Regions from separate parts of the Streptomyces sp. NRRL B-3229 genome, predicted to be linked through region 2. Evidence: riboswitches for the same ligand, from Rfam matches in the RefSeq annotation. Region 2 holds a riboswitch; each other region holds the start of a gene.
The links. A riboswitch is a leader RNA that binds a small molecule or an ion and turns the genes downstream of it on or off. The one in region 2 is predicted to bind cobalamin.
Positions count from the first base shown of each region.

Region 1 (4,203 bases), on a different contig from region 2:
CGACCCCTCGACCCTGTCGACCGAGGGGCTGCCGCCGGAGGCGACCGCGAGCCACGAGAGCGTCTCCGCGTTCCTGCTCGCCATGATCCCGGACACCCTGCTCAGCGCGCTGACCGGCCACGAGATCCTGCCCGTGCTGCTGATCTCGGTCCTGTTCGGCTTCGGTCTCAACGCAGTCGGCGAGGCGGGCGCGGGGCTCACCCAGGGCATCGAGAAGCTCTCCAGGGTCCTGTTCACGCTCATCCGCTGGATCATGCGACTCGCCCCGATCGGTGCGTTCGGCTCCATGGCCTTCACCATCGGCAACTACGGACTGGACACCCTGCGCCACCTCTTCCTGCTGGTCGGCTCCTTCTGGCTCACCGCCCTGTTCTTCGTCCTGGTGGTGCTCGGCACCGTCATGCGCCTCAACGGCCTGCGCCTGCTGCCCTTCCTCCGCTACATCAAGGAGGAACTGCTGATCGTCCTGGGCACCTCGTCCTCCGAGCCGGTGCTGCCGCGCATGATGGCCAAGCTCCAGCACGCCGGTGCCTCGAAGCCGGTGGTCGGGATCACGCTGCCCGCCGGGTACTCCTTCAACCTCGACGGCACCGCCATCTACCTGACCATGGGCTCGGTCTTCCTCGCCCAGGCCCTCGGTATCGACCTCAGCCTCACCCAGCAGCTGTCCATGCTCGCCGTCATGCTGCTGACCTCCAAGGGCGCGGCCGGGGTGACCGGTTCCGGTTTCATCGCCCTGGCGGCCACCCTCAGCGCCGTGCCGCATGTGCCCGTCGCCGCGCTGGCCCTGATCTTCGGCATCGACCGGTTCATGTCCGAGGCCCGCGCCCTGACCAGCGTGGTCGGCAACGGCGTCGCCACCCTCGCGGTCGCCAAGTGGGAGGGACAACTCGACGAGGAACGCGCCAGGGCCGTCCTGCGCGGCGAGATCCCGTTCACCTCCACGCCCTCCGCGGCGCGGCTCGAACCGACGTCCGACCCGCGCCCCGGGGAGGCCGGGGACACGGCCCCGAAGGCCGCGAGCGGTGAGGCCGAGGACGCCGACCCGAAGGCGGCAGCGGGGGCGGGCCGCGAGCCGGTACCCGCCGCGGGCTGACCCACCCCGCACCGCCGGTCCGGAGCAGGCGCTCCGGACCGGCTCCTTTGTGTTACGCCCGTTCCGTCACATAGTTCGGCCGTTCCGTCACGTAGTTCGGCCGTCCCGTCACGTAGTTCGGCCGTTCCGTCACGTAGTTCGGCCGTCCCGTAACGGAGTACGGCACCCGCGGACGCCACACGCTCGCGCCGTACTCCGTGCCGGATCGCAGGGTCCGCCCGTCCTGACCGTGCGACCGGCTTGGTAGCCTCGTCGGGCCAGTCGAGCCACATCCGAGGCCAGGGAATCCGGTGCGAATCCGGAACTGACGCGCAGCGGTGAGGGGGACGGGCGGGGCACGACGCCACTGGGAGACCGGGAAGGCGCCCCGTCCGGACGAACCCGAGTCCGAAGACCTGCTGGCACCTCCGCGCCCCGGCGCGGGGGACGTCCGTAGGCCAGGCTCCGCGTAAGAGCCCCGACCCCAGAGGCATGCCCGTGCTCCGCACCCCCGCCCTGCTCCGTACCCCGGCGCTCCTCCTCGTGTCAGCCCTGCTGCTCACCGCGTGCGGTTCGTCCGACGCGAAGGACGCGAAGTCCCAGGCAACCGCCGCCGGTTACCCGGTGACCCTCGACAACTGCGGTCGCGAGATCACCCTGACATCGGCCCCGAAGCGGGCCGTCTCCCTCAACCAGGGCTCCACCGAGATCCTGCTCTCCCTCGGCCTCGCCGACCGGACGGCGGGTACGGCCACTTGGACCGACCCGGTGATGAAGGGACTGGAGAAGGCCAACGCCTCGGTGCCGCGCCTCGCCGACAACAACCCCTCGTTCGAGAGGGTCCTGGACGCCCGACCCGACTTCGTCACCGCCTCGTTCGTCTCCACGCTCGGCAAGGGAGGCGTCGCCACCCGCGAGCAGTTCGACAAGCTCGGCGTGCCCACCTATGTCTCACCGTCCGACTGCTCCGGCAAGGACAACGACAGCGGCGGCGACGGATCGCGCAGTGAACCGCTCACCCTCGACGCCGTCTACGGCGAGATACGCGACCTCGCCCGCGCGTTCGGTGTCGAGGAGCGCGGCGGGAAGCTCGTCGCCTCGCTGAGGAAGCGGGTGAGCACGGCCACCGCCGGGATCGACGCCTCGGACGTCTCGCTGATGTACTGGTTCGCCAACTCCCAGTCGCCCTACCTCGCCGGCTGCTGCGGCGCGCCGGGCGCCATCACCCGTGCGGTCGGCGCGCGGAACGCCTTCGCCGACACCCACGACGAGTGGCCCCAGATCAACTGGGAGACGGTCGCGGACCGCGACCCCGACGTCATCGTGATCGGCGACCTGACCCGCAGGCAGCAGACCGCGGAGACCGCCGAGGCGAAGATCCGGTTCCTGGAGACCAACCCCGCCACCCGCAACCTGACCGCCGTACGGAAGAAGCGCTACGTCCTGCTGTCCGGCCAGGCGATGAACCCCTCCATCCGTACGGTCGAGGGCATCGAGAAGGTCGCGGCGGGACTGCGCGACTTCGGACTCGCCAAGTGAGCCTCCGTACGCTGCTGTTGACCGGCGGGGGCCTCGCCGCGCTGCTCGCGTCGATCGCCGTCGCCGTGACGATCGGACCGGCGGACATCTCGACGGGGGACGTCTGGGCCGCCGTCGCGGCCCATCTCGGCGTCGGCGAAGGCACGTCGGCGCCACTGCGGGACGGCATCGTCTGGGATCTGCGGATGCCGCGCACGCTGCTTGCCGCCGTGTGCGGGGCCGGGTTCGCGGTCTGCGGGGCGGTGATGCAGTCGCTGCTGCGCAATCCGCTCGCCGACCCCTTCGTCCTCGGGGTCTCCTCCGGCGCCTCCACGGGAGCGGTCGCCGTGGTCGTGCTGGGAGTGGGCGGGGGAGTGGTGTCCCTGTCGGCGGGCGCCTTCCTCGGCGCGCTGCTCTCCTTCGCCCTGGTCCTCCTGCTCAGCCACACCCTCGGCGGCAGCACCGACCGGGTGGTGCTGTCCGGGGTCGCCGCCATGCAGCTGTTCTCCGCGCTGACCTCGTTCGTCGTGCTGACCTCCGCCGACGCGGAGACCACCCGGGGCGTGCTGTTCTGGCTGCTGGGCTCGCTCGCCGGCGCCGACTGGGGACAGGTGCTGCTCTGTGCGGGCGTCCTGGTGGGGGTCCTCGTCGTCTGCCTCGGGTACGCCCGTACGCTCGACGCCTTCGCCTTCGGTGACGAGGCCGCCGCCGGACTCGGGGTCCGGGTCGCCCGTACGCGACTGGTCCTGCTCTGCGCGACGGCGCTGCTCACCGCGGCCCTGGTCAGCTGTGCGGGGGCGATCGGCTTCGTCGGCCTGGTCCTCCCGCACGCCACCCGTGCCCTCACCGGCGCGGGCCACGCCCGCCTCCTGCCCGTCACCGCGCTGACGGGCGCAGTGTTCCTGGTCTGGGTGGACACGCTGGCCCGTACCGTCCTCGACCCCCAGGAGGTCCCGGTGGGCGTGGTGACGTCCCTGATCGGCGTGCCCGCGTTCGTGGCCGTGCTGTACCGCGGAAGGAGAAGGGTGTGACCGGCCTGCACGCGGACCGTGTCGTACGGCGCCTCGCCGACACGGTGGTGGTCGACGACGTCACCCTCACTCTGCGTCCCGGTGAGACGGTCGGACTGCTGGGCCCCAACGGCTCAGGAAAATCGACCTTGTTGAAGCTGCTGGCAGGTGTCCTCGCGCCCACCACCGGGGTCGTGACCCTCGACGGACGTCCGCTGCCGGAGGTCGGCCGACGCGTCACCGCCCGCCGGATCGCCACCGTCGAGCAGCACGCCGACACCCGGACCGAACTGACCGTCCAGGACGTCGTCGCCCTGGGCCGCATCCCGCACCGCCGTGCCTGGACCCCACCGACGGCGGCCGACGCCGCGGCCGTCACCGAGGCGCTGGCCCGCACCGGCCTGACCGACCGGGCCGACCAGTCCTGGCACACCCTCTCCGGCGGCGAACGCCAACGCGCCCAGATCGCCCGCGCGCTCGCCCAGCAACCCCGCGAACTCCTCCTCGACGAACCCACCAACCACCTCGACATCCAGCACCAGTTGGACCTGCTGACGCTCGTCGTGAGCCTTCCGGTCACCACCGTGATCGCCCTGCACG
Region 1 covers NZ_JOGP01000018.1:51,804-56,006, forward strand. The annotation lists gene dctA (C4-dicarboxylate transporter DctA) at 1-1,096, shown strand, start outside; partial or broken gene IF54_RS44215 (hypothetical protein) at 1,174-1,368, opposite strand; cobalamin riboswitch at 1,338-1,514, shown strand; gene IF54_RS0126220 (ABC transporter substrate-binding protein) at 1,568-2,614, shown strand; gene IF54_RS0126225 (FecCD family ABC transporter permease) at 2,611-3,624, shown strand; gene IF54_RS0126230 (ABC transporter ATP-binding protein) at 3,621-4,203, shown strand, end outside.
Region 1: linked by a shared signal. The riboswitch ahead of IF54_RS0126220 (ABC transporter substrate-binding protein) and the one ahead of IF54_RS0114575 (cobalamin biosynthesis protein) in region 2 are both predicted to bind cobalamin.

Region 2 (4,203 bases):
CCGTATGCAATCGTGCCGTGGTTCTGGAGGAGGCAGGCGGTGCGGCCGGTGAGGGCTCGGAGCATGTTCTCGGCCAGCTCGTCGGTGCCGTAGGTGGCGTAGGGGGCGACCCGGACGGGGCCGCCGAGCGCGCCGGTCATGTAGTGGATCGCCGGGAGCTCGGGGACGAGGGTGGAGACGGCCGTGGCGTGCACGGCATGGGTGTGGACGATCGCGCGGGCGTCGGTGCTGCGGTAGACCGCGAGGTGCATGGGGAGTTCGCTGGTGGGGACCAGGGTGCCGAGGACCTGGTGGCCCTGGAGGTCGACGCCCGTCACGTCGGCTGGTGTGAGGCGGTCGTAGGGGACGCCGGACGGGGTGACCAGGACCGTGTTCCCGACCCGGACCGAGACGTTGCCGGAGGTGCCGACGACCAGTCCGTCGGAGACCGTCCGGCGGGCCGTGCCGACCAGCTCGGCCCAGGCCTCCGCCTGCTCCTGTCCGCCGTCCTGTGCGTTTCGCGGTTCGCGCTGTTCCTCAGCCATGCCGTGATCCTGCCAGCCCGTGGCCCTGGGGCGGATGGGTCGCGCGGGGGCCGCGGGGCCGGGCCCGGCAATCACCTGAGCTTGCGGTCACCGTGTGGCCCGCCTCAGTTCATCTTCCGTTCACTCAGGTTACTTACCTTCAACATGCCAATGACCTCGAACGATTGCCTGGGTAAATGGAAAACTTCTCGCTGATCCTCGCGATTGTGGTCGTGACCGCACTCGCGTTCGATTTCACGAACGGTTTTCACGACACCGCCAACGCGATGGCCACCACCATCTCGACCGGTGCGCTCAAGCCCAAGGTCGCGGTGGCCATGTCCGCCGTGCTGAACCTTGTGGGCGCCTTCCTCTCCGTGGAGGTCGCGAACACGATCTCCAAGGGTCTCGTCGACGAGACCGGCATCCGTCCCGAGGTCATCTTCGCCGCCCTGGTCGGCGCGATCCTCTGGAACCTGCTGACCTGGCTGGTGGGCCTGCCCTCCAGCTCCTCGCACGCCCTCATGGGCGGTCTGATCGGCGCCACCATCGCCTCGGCGGGCTTCGGCGCGGTGCACGGTGACGCGCTCGTCACCAAGGTGCTGATCCCCGCGGTCGCCGCCCCGATCGTCGCGGGCGTCGCCGCCATGCTGGCCACCCGGCTCTCCTACTCGCTCGGCAAGAAGGCCGACGGCAAGGCCGCCGCGAAGGGCTACCGCACCGGTCAGATCGCCTCGGCCGGCCTGGTCTCGCTGGCCCACGGCACCAACGACGCGCAGAAGACGATGGGCATCATCACCCTCGCCCTGGTCGCCGGCGGCGCCGTCGCCCCCGACTCCGACCCGCCCACCTGGGTCATCCTCTCGGCGGGCCTCGCCATCGCGCTCGGCACCTACCTGGGCGGCTGGCGCATCATCCGCACCATGGGCAAGGGCCTGACCGACCTCCAGCCGCAGCAGGGCTTCGCCGCCCAGACCAGCGCGGCCACCGTGATCCTCGCCTCCTCCCACCTCGGCTTCTCCCTCTCCACCACGCACTCCGTCTCCGGTTCGGTGATGGGCGCGGGCCTCGGCCGCAAGGGCGGGGTCGTGCGGTGGTCCACGGCCACCCGGATGTTCGTGGCCTGGGGGCTCACCCTCCCGGCGGCGGCCCTGGTCGGCGCGCTCGCCGAGTCGGTGACCGGTCTCGGTGACTGGGGCACCGCGGTCGTGGCGGTCTTCCTCATCGCCTCCAGCGCGGCGATCTGGAAGATCTCGCGCCGCGAGGTGGTGGACGCGTCCAACGTCAACGCGACCGACGAGCCGGCCGGTGTGGTGACGCAGGCGATCGCCGCCGTGACCCCGCCGCCCGCGGGCACCGTGACCGAGGGCCTCACCGCCACGATCCCGGCCCCGCCCACCGCCCCGGAATCCACCGCCACGGAAACGGCCGCCCCGCCGGCCGCCGTCTGAGCCCGCACCAGTCCTAAGGAAGCCTCAGCATGAAGATCGACTGGGAAGCCCTCGGCTCCGTCTTCGGCGTCAGCCTCGTCGTCACCGTGGGCCTCGTGGCCCTGTTCACCCTCGGCATCATGGGCCTCTCCCGCCAGGAGCGGGCCACCGCCCAGGGCGGCTCGGCCGCTCTCGCGGTCACCGGCGCCTACGCCTGCTTCGCGGCCTGCGCGGCGGCGGTGGCGTACGGGATCTATCTGATCGTGGCCTGACGACACCTCGTCACCCGGCGGCCGGGTGGACACGGAACCCCGCGTTCTGTGCCCGCCCGGCCGTCCTCGTGTGACCCGTGGTGTGGGGTTCTGCACACTCCCCCGTCGCAGGTCAACAGCAAGTTGACGGGTCTCGAAGGCCCGTGGTGGACTGCCGGAGCCATTTACGGCAGCAGGAGAGGAAGCCGGTGCGAATCCGGCGCGGTCCCGCCACTGTCACCGGGGTAGACACCCCCGGGAGCCAGGAACTCTCGCCGCCGGACTCGTCGAACCAGGGCGTGGACACCCTGAGTGAGGACATGACGCGATGCTCGCCTGCCGATCCACCTGCGCTGCCAGGCACCTGAACGACCCCGCGATCGGCTGACCCGGTGCGTGCCGATCGCGTTTTCGCGTACGGCGCCGCCGCCGGTCTGATCGGTGACCTCCTGCTCGGTGACCCGCGTCGCGGGCACCCGGTCGCCGTGTTCGGGCGGGCCGCGGGTGCCGTGGAACGGGTGCTGTGGCGGGACCACCGGGGCTGGGGCGCGCTGCACACCGCCGTGTGCGTGGGCGGTGCGGTGGGGCTCGGGGCCGTGGCGCAGCATCTTGTACGTCCGTCCCGTACCGCTTCCGTCGCGCTGACCGCCGCCGCCACCTGGGCCGTCGTGGGCGGGACTTCGCTGGCCCGCGAGGCACGGCTCATCGGGCGGGCGCTGGAGGCCGGGGACGTCGAGGCGGCCCGGGAGCGGCTGCCGCATCTGTGCGGGCGGGATCCGCAGGCCCTCGACGCCGACGGGATCGCCCGGGCCGTCGTGGAGTCCGTCGCCGAGAACACCTCCGACGCCGTCGTGGGCGCGCTCGTGTGGGGTGCCGTCGGTGGTGTGCCGGGGCTGCTCGGGTTCCGGGCCGTCAACACGCTGGACGCCATGGTGGGTCACAAGTCGCTCCGCTACCGGCGTTTCGGCTGGGGTTCCGCTCGGCTCGACGACCTCGCCGGGTGGCCGGGGGCACGGCTGACCGCCGTACTGGCGACGGTCGCCGGGGCGGATCCGCGGGGTGCCCGGCGGGCGTGGCGGGAGGACGCCGGAAAGCATCCGAGCCCCAACGCCGGGCCCGTGGAGGCCTCTTTCGCGGGGGCGCTCGGGGTGCGGCTCGGCGGGACGCTCTCGTACGGGGGCCGGGTCGAGCACCGGCCCGTGCTCAACGGGGAAGGGCGCGCCGTGGCCTCGTACGACATCGAGCGTGCCGTACGGCTGTCGCGGCGGGTCGGGCTGCTCGCACTCGGTGCCGGTGCGGTCGCCGCACGGCTGATCCGGAAGGGACGTACGGCATGAGCGGGGGGCTTCTCGTCGCCGGCACCACCTCCGACGCGGGGAAGAGCGTCGTGACCGCCGGGATCTGCCGGTGGCTGGTGCGGCAGGGAGTGAAGGTCGCGCCGTTCAAGGCGCAGAACATGTCCCTCAACTCGTTCGTGACGAGGGAGGGTGCCGAGATCGGGCGGGCGCAGGCCATGCAGGCGCAGGCCTGCCGGGTCGAGCCGACCGCGCTGATGAATCCCGTGCTGCTCAAGCCCGGTGGGGAGCAGAGCAGTCAGGTCGTGCTGCTCGGGAAGCCCGTGGGTGAGCTGAGCGCGCGCGGCTATCACGGGGGGCGGCAGCAGCAGTTGCTCGGGACCGTGCTCGACTGTCTCGCCGAGTTGCGGGGCACGTATGACGCGGTGATCTGTGAGGGGGCCGGAAGTCCGGCGGAGATCAATCTCCGGCGGACCGACATCGTGAACATGGGCATCGCCCGCAATGCCGGGCTGCCGGTGCTGGTCGTCGGGGACATCGACCGGGGTGGCGTCTTCGCCTCCTTCTTCGGGACCGTCGCGCTGCTCTCGCCCGAGGACCAGGCGCTGGTCGCCGGGTTCCTCGTCAACAAGTTCCGCGGGGACGTCAGCCTCCTGGAACCCGGACTCGACATGCTCCACGGGCTCACCGGGCGGCACACGTACGGCGTGCTGCCCTTCCGGCA
Region 2 covers NZ_JOGP01000008.1:59,497-63,699, forward strand. The annotation lists gene IF54_RS0114560 (class II aldolase/adducin family protein) at 1-524, opposite strand, end outside; gene IF54_RS0114565 (inorganic phosphate transporter) at 701-1,954, shown strand; gene IF54_RS0114570 (hypothetical protein) at 1,984-2,205, shown strand; cobalamin riboswitch at 2,336-2,479, shown strand; gene IF54_RS0114575 (cobalamin biosynthesis protein) at 2,577-3,521, shown strand; gene IF54_RS0114580 (cobyric acid synthase) at 3,518-4,203, shown strand, end outside.

Region 3 (4,203 bases), on a different contig from region 2:
CCTTCGTGGCGATGCTCTGGGTCGGCTCGTACGCCAAGGTCGACCCGGAGTTCATCGGGATCCCGTTCTTCTACTGGTACCAGATGCTGTGGGTGCTGATCTCCACCGCGCTGACGATGATCGCCTACCAGCTCTGGAAGCGTGACCAGCGCGGCCGCCACGGAGGTGCCAAGTGAACGACGGCGTGAACGGCGTGGCACTCACCGTCTTCATCCTCTTCTTCCTGGCCGTCACGGTCATGGGCTTCCTTGCCGCGCGCTGGCGCAAGGCCGAGAACGAGCACTCGCTGGACGAATGGGGCCTGGGCGGCCGGTCGTTCGGCACCTGGATCACCTGGTTCCTGCTGGGCGGCGACCTCTACACGGCGTACACCTTCGTCGCGGTGCCCGCGGCGATCTACGCGGCGGGCGCGGCCGGCTTCTTCGCGGTGCCGTACACGATCCTGGTGTACCCGCTGATCTTCACCTTCCTGCCCCGGCTGTGGTCGGTCTCCCACAAGCACGGATACGTCACCACCTCGGACTTCGTGCGCGGCCGCTTCGGCTCCAAGGGGCTCTCGCTGGCCGTGGCGGTCACCGGCATCCTCGCGACCATGCCGTACATCGCGCTTCAACTGGTCGGCATCCAGGCCGTGCTGGACGTGATGGGCGTCGGCGGCGGCGAGAACACCAACTGGTTCGTGAAGGACCTCCCGCTGCTGATCGCCTTCGGCGTGCTCGCGGCCTACACGTACTCCTCGGGCCTCAGGGCCCCGGCGCTGATCGCGTTCGTGAAGGACACGCTGATCTACATCGTCATCGCGGTGGCGATCATCTACATCCCGATCAAGCTGGGCGGCTTCGACGACGTCTTCGGCGCGGCGAGCGAGAAGTACACGGCGGCCAAGGCGGGCGGACTCGTGCCCCTGGAGGCCGGCCAGTGGACGTACGCCACGCTGGCGTTGGGCTCCGCGCTCGCGCTCTTCATGTACCCGCACTCGATCACCGCGACGCTGTCCTCCCGCAGTCGTGAGGTGATCCGCCGCAACACCACGATCCTGCCGCTGTACTCGCTGATGCTCGGCCTGCTGGCCCTGCTCGGCTTCATGGCGATCGCGGCGGGGGTCAAGGTCACCAACCCGCAGCTGGCGATCCCGCAGCTGTTCGAGGACATGTTCCCGGACTGGTTCGCGGGCGTGGCCTTCGCGGCGATCGGCATCGGTGCGCTCGTCCCGGCGGCCATCATGTCGATCGCGGCCGCGAATCTCTTCACCCGCAACATCTACAAGGACTTCATCAGGCCGGACGCGACCGCGGCCCAGGAGACGAAGGTATCCAAGCTGGTGTCCCTGCTGGTGAAGGTGGGCGCCCTGGTCTTCGTCCTGACCATGGACAAGACGGTCGCCATCAACTTCCAGCTCCTGGGCGGCATCTGGATCCTCCAGACCTTCCCGGCCCTGGTCGGCGGCCTGTTCACCCGCTGGTTCCACCGCTGGGCGCTGCTCGCCGGCTGGGCGGTCGGCATGGTCTACGGCACGTTCGCCGCGTACGGGGTCGCCTCGCCGACCCAGAAGCACTTCGGCGGCTCGGCGAAGGAGATCCCGGGCATCGGCGAGATCGGCTACATCGGCCTGACGGCGTTCGTCCTGAACGTGGCGGTCACGGTGATCCTGACGTTCATCCTGAAGGCGGCGAAGGCCCCCGACGGCGTGGACGAGACGAGCCCGGAGGACTACACGGCGGACGCGGGCGACCCGGGGGTGGAGGTGGAACTTCCGCCCGCGACAGCAGGTACCTCGCACTAACTCCTCAGGGGCGCGGGGAACTGCGCGAGCAACCCCGTACAACCCGCAGCGGGCCACCGGGAGCAGGACCCTCGGCGGCCCGCTTTCGTGCACACTCACCCGCATGACCATAGTGATCCGTCCCGCAGAACCCACCGACTACGAACCCCTCGGCGAGATCACCGCCCACGCCTACCTGAACGACGGCCTCCTGGCCTTCGGCGACGAGGACGACTGGTACTTCCAGGAACTCAGGAACGTGGCCAAGCGAGCGGAAACCGCAGAGGTCCTGGTGGCCACGGCGGACGACCGCGTACTCGGCGGAGTCACCTACGTCCCCTCCGGCGGCCCCCTGGCCGAACTCGCCCGCCCCGGAGAGGCCGAGATCCGCATGCTCGCCGTATCCCACGAGGCCCGCGGCCGGGGTGCCGGGCAAGCCCTCGTGCAGGCCTGTATCGACCGCGCGGCGGCCACGGGCCACGACCTCGTCCTGTGCACCCAGCCCACCATGCACACCGCCCACCGCCTCTACGAGCGCCTCGGCTTCACCCGCGCCCCGGAGCGCGACTGGAAGCCGATCCCCGGCGACGACTTCACGCTCCTCACCTACAAGTTGACGCTCTGAAGTCACCGCGACACAACATATGGGCCTGCTTCCACCACCGGGCACAAGATGTATGCTCATGCTCGCTGTCGTCGCAGGGGAATCCGGTGTGAATCCGGAACTGTCCCGCAACGGTGTACTCATGCGCGCATAAGCGCACATGAGCGTCAGTCCGAGGACCTGCCGACAGTACGCCCGGCCACCGTGGCCCGGGTGTCATGACGTCCGGGCCTCGTGGAGTGGGCCGGTGGACGCGACGCCGTGTGCGCTCGTGTGCTGCCCCCTGCCCTCCGCAAGGCCCCGTGCCAGCGAGGGAGAGCCCCACGTGACCATCGCGCCAGCCGATCCGGCCTCAGCGGCGATCGAGCGGACCGCGCAGCGGACCGAGCAGGAGAACGACGGCCCCGGAGCCGCGTTGCTGCGGACCCTGGCCGAGCTGACCGCCGACCTGCCCGACGCCGACCCCGGCCGGGTCGCCGCCGCCGCGCTCCGCGGCCGGTCCGCGCGGGCCGACGAGTCGGAGCTGCGCGAGCTGGCCACCGAGGCCGCCGCCGGGCTCATCTCCGAGGACCCGGCGTACAGCAGGCTCGCCGCCCGGCTGCTGACGATCTCCGTCGCCGCGGAGGCCGCCTCCCAGGGCGTCACCTCGTTCACCGGCTCGGTCGCGGTCGGCCACCGCGAGGGCCTGATCGCCGACCGTACGGCCGAGTTCGTACGGGTGCACGCGGAGCGGCTGGACGCGCTCATCGACACCGAGGCCGACGACCGCTTCGGCTACTTCGGGCTGCGCACCCTCCACAGCCGCTACCTGCTGCGGCACCCGATCACCCGCAAGGTCATCGAGACCCCCCAGCACTTCATGCTCCGGGTGGCGTCCGGGCTCGCCGAGGACGACACCGTCAGGGCTCTGGACGAAGTCGCCGCGCTCTACGGGCTCATGAGCCGCCTCGACTACCTCCCCTCCTCCCCCACCCTCTTCAACTCCGGCACCCGGCACCCCCAGATGTCGTCCTGCTACCTCCTCGACTCCCCGAAGGACGAGCTCGACTCCATCTACGACCGCTACCACCAGGTGGCCCGGCTCTCGAAGCACGCCGGCGGCATCGGCATCGCGTACTCCCGCGTCCGCAGCCGCGGTTCGCTGATCCGTGGCACCAACGGGCACTCCAACGGCATCGTCCCGTTCCTGAAGACGCTGGACGCGAGTGTCGCAGCCGTGAACCAGGGCGGCCGGCGCAAGGGCGCGGCCGCGGTCTACCTGGAGACCTGGCACTCCGACATCGAGGAGTTCCTGGAGCTCAGGGACAACACCGGTGAGGACGCCCGCCGTACGCACAACCTGAACCTCGCGCACTGGATCCCGGACGAGTTCATGCGCCGGGTGAACGCGGACGCCGAATGGTCCCTCTTCTCCCCCGCCGACGTGCCCGAACTGGTCGACCTGTGGGGCGAGGAGTTCGACGCCGCGTACCGCGCGGCCGAGCAGAAGGGGCTCGCGAAGCGGACCATCCCGGCCCGTGACCTCTACGGCCGCATGATGCGCACCCTCGCGCAGACCGGCAACGGCTGGATGACCTTCAAGGACGCCGCCAACCGCACGGCCAACCAGACGGCCCTGCCGGGTCACACGGTCCACTCCTCCAACCTCTGCACGGAGATCCTGGAGGTCACGGACGACGGCGAGACCGCGGTCTGCAACCTGGGGTCGGTGAACCTGGGCGCGTTCGTCGACACCAGGACCGGCGACATCGACTGGGAGCGGCTGGACGCCACCGTCCGCACCGCCGTGACCTTCCTCGACCGGGTCGTCGACATCAACTTCTACCCGACCGAGCAG
Region 3 covers NZ_JOGP01000011.1:194,624-198,826, forward strand. The annotation lists gene IF54_RS0119960 (DUF3311 domain-containing protein) at 1-176, shown strand, start outside; gene mctP (monocarboxylate uptake permease MctP) at 173-1,783, shown strand; gene IF54_RS0119970 (GNAT family N-acetyltransferase) at 1,887-2,387, shown strand; cobalamin riboswitch at 2,433-2,569, shown strand; gene IF54_RS0119975 (ribonucleoside-diphosphate reductase subunit alpha) at 2,692-4,203, shown strand, end outside.
Region 3: linked by a shared signal. The riboswitch ahead of IF54_RS0119975 (ribonucleoside-diphosphate reductase subunit alpha) and the one ahead of IF54_RS0114575 (cobalamin biosynthesis protein) in region 2 are both predicted to bind cobalamin.

Region 4 (4,203 bases), on a different contig from region 2:
ACCACCGAGACCACGCCTCCGGCGACCCCGCCGGCCTCGGAGACCACTCCGCCGGCCTCGGAGTCGACCCCGCCGGCCTCGGAGTCCACCCCGCCGGCCTCCGAGAGCACGCCTCCGGCGTCCGAGACCCCGGGCACGGACTCTCCGACCCCGTCGGCCTCGGAGTCCACGTCGACCCCGGGCGCCCCCACCCCGAACGGTGGCGGCGGCGACAACCTCGCCGAGACCGGCGCCAGCAGCAACACGCCGCTGATCGCGGGCGGCGCGGCGGTGCTGCTCGCGGGTGGCGCGGGCATCGTCCTGGCGACGCGTCGCCGCAAGGCCACGCGCTCCTGACCCATCCTCCGAAGGGGTCGTCCCACCGGTTCACGGTGCGGGCGGCCCCTTTGGCGTGTTCGGGGCGAGACGGTTCCGGCGACCCTGGCCCAGAAAATCGAACACATGATTGAATTCGGTCATGCGATCGTTCCCCGACGACCTCGCCCGGACTCAGCTGGAGTGGAGTGCCACGTACCGGCGCCTCGCCGAGCACCCCGGCCGCACCGAGCTGCGCCGACGCCTTTACCGGCTGTCGACCGAGCTGTTCTTCCATCCCCACTGGGAGCGCCGGCGCCCACGCCCCGCGGAGTGGTGGGAGCTGCGCGACCAGGCGAGGGGACGGCCCGACCGATGACGGACCGAAGTGCGGGACCGTACACCGCGGACGATCCTGAAGACATGTCCGGCCCGATCCGAGTGATCGTCCATCCGCCGTCCCCCACCGGCGGCCGCCGCGTACGCGTGGACGGCGAGATCCTGGGCCTCGCCCACAACCTGGCCGACGTGGCCGAATTCCTCCGCCGAGCGGGCCTGGAGATCGACGCGGCGGAGGTCGCCCAGTCGAGCTGGATCGACTGGCGCGGCGTGGGCCCGGAACGGTGGGGACCGGAGGAGTGAGGCGGGGCGGCCGGTTCCGGCCGCCCCTCCAGGACACCTGCTTCCTACGACATCGCTTCCTAGGACACCTGCTTCAACAACCCCCGTACCGCCTCGTCCACGACCCGGTACCGCACCACCCGCCCCTCCTTCTCCCCCGCCACCACCCCGGCCGCGCGCAGCAGCCGTAGCGCCTGCGAGACGGCCGGGTCGTTCATGCCCGTGGCGATCGCGAGGTCGGAAACCGCGAGCGGGCCGGTGCGGTGCAGGGCGAGGAGGAGGGAGAGGCGGTTGGGGTCGGCGAGGAGGGCGAAACGGTCGGACCAGGTGCGGACGTCGTCCGGGTCGCCGATCGCGGCGATGGCGTCGCACACCCGGTGTCCGTCGATGGTGCGGCGGTCGGCTCGGTCGGCCGGGACGAGGTGCATGGGGCTCATCCTCGCAGGCGCCCCTGTGTGATCTTCCATACCTGCGCAGGTGCGCAGCTATGCAGGGGAGGCCGGCACCCCCTACGGTGGGCGGGCCGTGGTGCTCGGGAAGCCGGTGACGACCCCTCAAAGGTCCAGACCGGCGCGGCCCTCGCCACTGTGATCGGGAAGTGTCCGTGCCGTCGAAGCCACTGGTCGTACGACTGGGAAGGCAGGCGCGGACACGCACGACCCGTAAGCCAGGAGACCGGCCACGGCACGTCAGGAACTGATCCACGAGGTGTTGGAGCTGACCGTATGACCGAGCCTGCCCTGTCCAAGGCCACGCCCCCCACGACCGGTGCCGGTACCGGTGCCCCCACCGGCTTCCGCTGGCGGCGCGAGGACACCGTCAAGACCGCGGGACTGCTCGCGGTGATCACCGCCCTGCACGTCGTCGCGTTCGGCATCCTCTTCCTGCTCGTCGTCCCCGCCCACTACGAGGTCGGCACCAAGGCCTTCGGCGTCGGACTCGGCATCACCGCCTACACCCTGGGCATGCGGCACGCCTTCGACGCCGACCACATCGCCGCGATCGACAACACCACCCGCAAGCTGATGGCCGACGGCAAGCGGCCGGTGTCCGTGGGGTTCTGGTTCGCGCTCGGGCACTCCAGCGTCGTCGTCGTGCTCGCCACGCTCATCGCGGGCGGCACCCAGCTGGCCGGCAAGGTGATGAACGAGGGTTCCAGCACCCACCAGGTGCTCGGGTTCCTCGGTACGACGATCTCCGGCACCTTCCTCTATCTCATCGCCGCCCTCAACCTGGTGGCCCTGGTGGGCATCCTGAAGGTCTTCCGGGCGATGCGGTCGGGGTCGTACGACGACAAGCAGCTGGAACAGCACCTGGACTCCCGGGGGTTCATGAACCGGATCCTCGGGCGGCTCACCAAGTCCATCACCCGGCCGGGGCAGATGTTCCCGCTGGGCTTCCTCTTCGGTCTCGGTTTCGACACCGCGACCGAGGTCACGCTGATGGTGATGGCCGGTTCGGGCGCGGCCGCCGGGCTCCCCTGGTACGCGATCCTCTGCCTGCCCCTGCTCTTCGCCGCCGGCATGAGCCTGTTCGACACCCTCGACGGCACCTTCATGAACTTCGCCTACCAGTGGGCCTTCTCCAACCCGGTGCGCAAGGTGTTCTACAACCTCGCCATCACCGGCCTGTCCATCGCGGTCGCCTTCTTCATCGGCACCATCGAGCTGGTCGGTGTCCTGCACGACAAGTTCGACCTCACCGACGACCTCACCACCTGGATCGCCGAGATCGACCTCGACAACGTCGGTTACGTCATCGTCGGCCTGTTCGTAGTGGTGTGGGCGGCGGCGATCGCTTACTGGCGGCTGGCGAAGGTGGAGCAGCGCTGGAGCGTGGGCAGTTCCTGACCCGGCGGGCTCACCCAGCCCAGCGGGCTCACACCCCCTCCACCGCCGTCAGCCACAGCTTCACGTACCGCTCCACGTCCACGCCCAACCCGACGTCCACCAGGGTCACTTCGCGCTCCCCGTCGTGGATCTCGGACTCTCCGGGGCGGCGACGGCGGTCGACGACGGTCTGGCCGCGGGTCGGGCCCGGGGCCAGGCTCACCTCCACCGGGAGGAGTTCGGTGGTCAGCCCGTCGGGGTCGACGACCGCGCAGACCGCGCCCGCGTCGCCGAGCCCGCCGGTGGGCGTGGGGTCGCCGGTACTGGCCGGGTCACGGTGGGCGAGCAGTGCACCGGCCATGCGCAGACTGGGCTCCGCGCTCGCCCGCAGCCGCTGCACGTCGGCGGCGGGGACGACGACCCGCTCGAAGACGTCGAGGCCGTACATCGTGATCGGCACGCCCGCGGTGAGCAGGACGGCGGCCGCCTCGGGGTCGTGCCAGACGTTGAACTCCGCGACCGGCGTGGCGTTCCCGGTCGCCACCGCCCCGCCCATGAACACGATCCGCTCGATGTTGCGCACCACCTCGGGGTGGGTGCGCAGCAGCAGCGCGATGTTGGTGAGCGGCGCGGTGGGGATCAGGGTGACCGGCCGGGGCGAGGCGAGGATCTCCCGCCGGAGGAGGGTCACCGCGTCCACGTCCACCGCCACCCGGGTCGGCGCGGGCAGCCCCAGGTCGCCCATCCCGTCGAGCCCGTGCACGTGCTGCGCGGTGCGCACCGGCTCGATCAGCGGCCGCTCGGCACCCCGGGCGACCGGGATGTCCCCGGCTCCGGCCTGCTCCAGCACGGTCAGGGTGTTGCGGACCACGCCGTCCACGTCGGTGTTCCCGGCGACACAGGTGACCGCGCGCAGGTCGATGCCGGGATGCCGTACGGCGAACAGCAGGGCCAGGGCGTCGTCGACACCGGTGTCGCAGTCGATGATCACCGGAATGGGCTGACCGGTCACGGCGGGGTCCTTTCCCTCACTGGCGTACGTGTACGTCGCTGACGTGTGCCGGCGTACGGGACCGACCTTACGCAGCCGCCCAGAGTTCGGCCCCGCGATCAGCGGCCCGTGCGCCGATCCGCCCCAGCAGCTCGGCCACGGGCACGGCTCCGGGCCTGCGCCCGTCCCGCAGCCGCACGGCCGCACGGTCGCCGTCGGCCTCCCGCTCCCCGATCACCGCCAGGTACGGCACGAGCCGCGCGGCACGGACCCGGGCACCGAGGGTCCCGCCGCCGCAGCCGGACAGCTCGGCCCGGACACCGCGCGCCCGGGCCCGCCGTACGACGTCGAGGGCCTGCTCCTCCTGCCCGTCGCCCACCGGCAGCACCGCGAGCTGCACGGGCGCGAGCCAGACGGGAAAGGCACCGGCGTGCGCCTCGACGAGATGGGCGACGGCTCGCTCCACAC
Region 4 covers NZ_JOGP01000010.1:181,967-186,169, forward strand. The annotation lists gene IF54_RS0118575 (LAETG motif-containing sortase-dependent surface protein) at 1-336, shown strand, start outside; gene IF54_RS0118580 (hypothetical protein) at 458-673, shown strand; gene IF54_RS0118585 (hypothetical protein) at 718-936, shown strand; gene IF54_RS0118590 (ArsR/SmtB family transcription factor) at 996-1,343, opposite strand; cobalamin riboswitch at 1,425-1,614, shown strand; gene IF54_RS0118595 (HoxN/HupN/NixA family nickel/cobalt transporter) at 1,641-2,765, shown strand; gene IF54_RS0118600 (nucleoside hydrolase) at 2,794-3,756, opposite strand; gene thrS (threonine--tRNA ligase) at 3,824-4,203, opposite strand, start outside.
Region 4: linked by a shared signal. The riboswitch ahead of IF54_RS0118595 (HoxN/HupN/NixA family nickel/cobalt transporter) and the one ahead of IF54_RS0114575 (cobalamin biosynthesis protein) in region 2 are both predicted to bind cobalamin.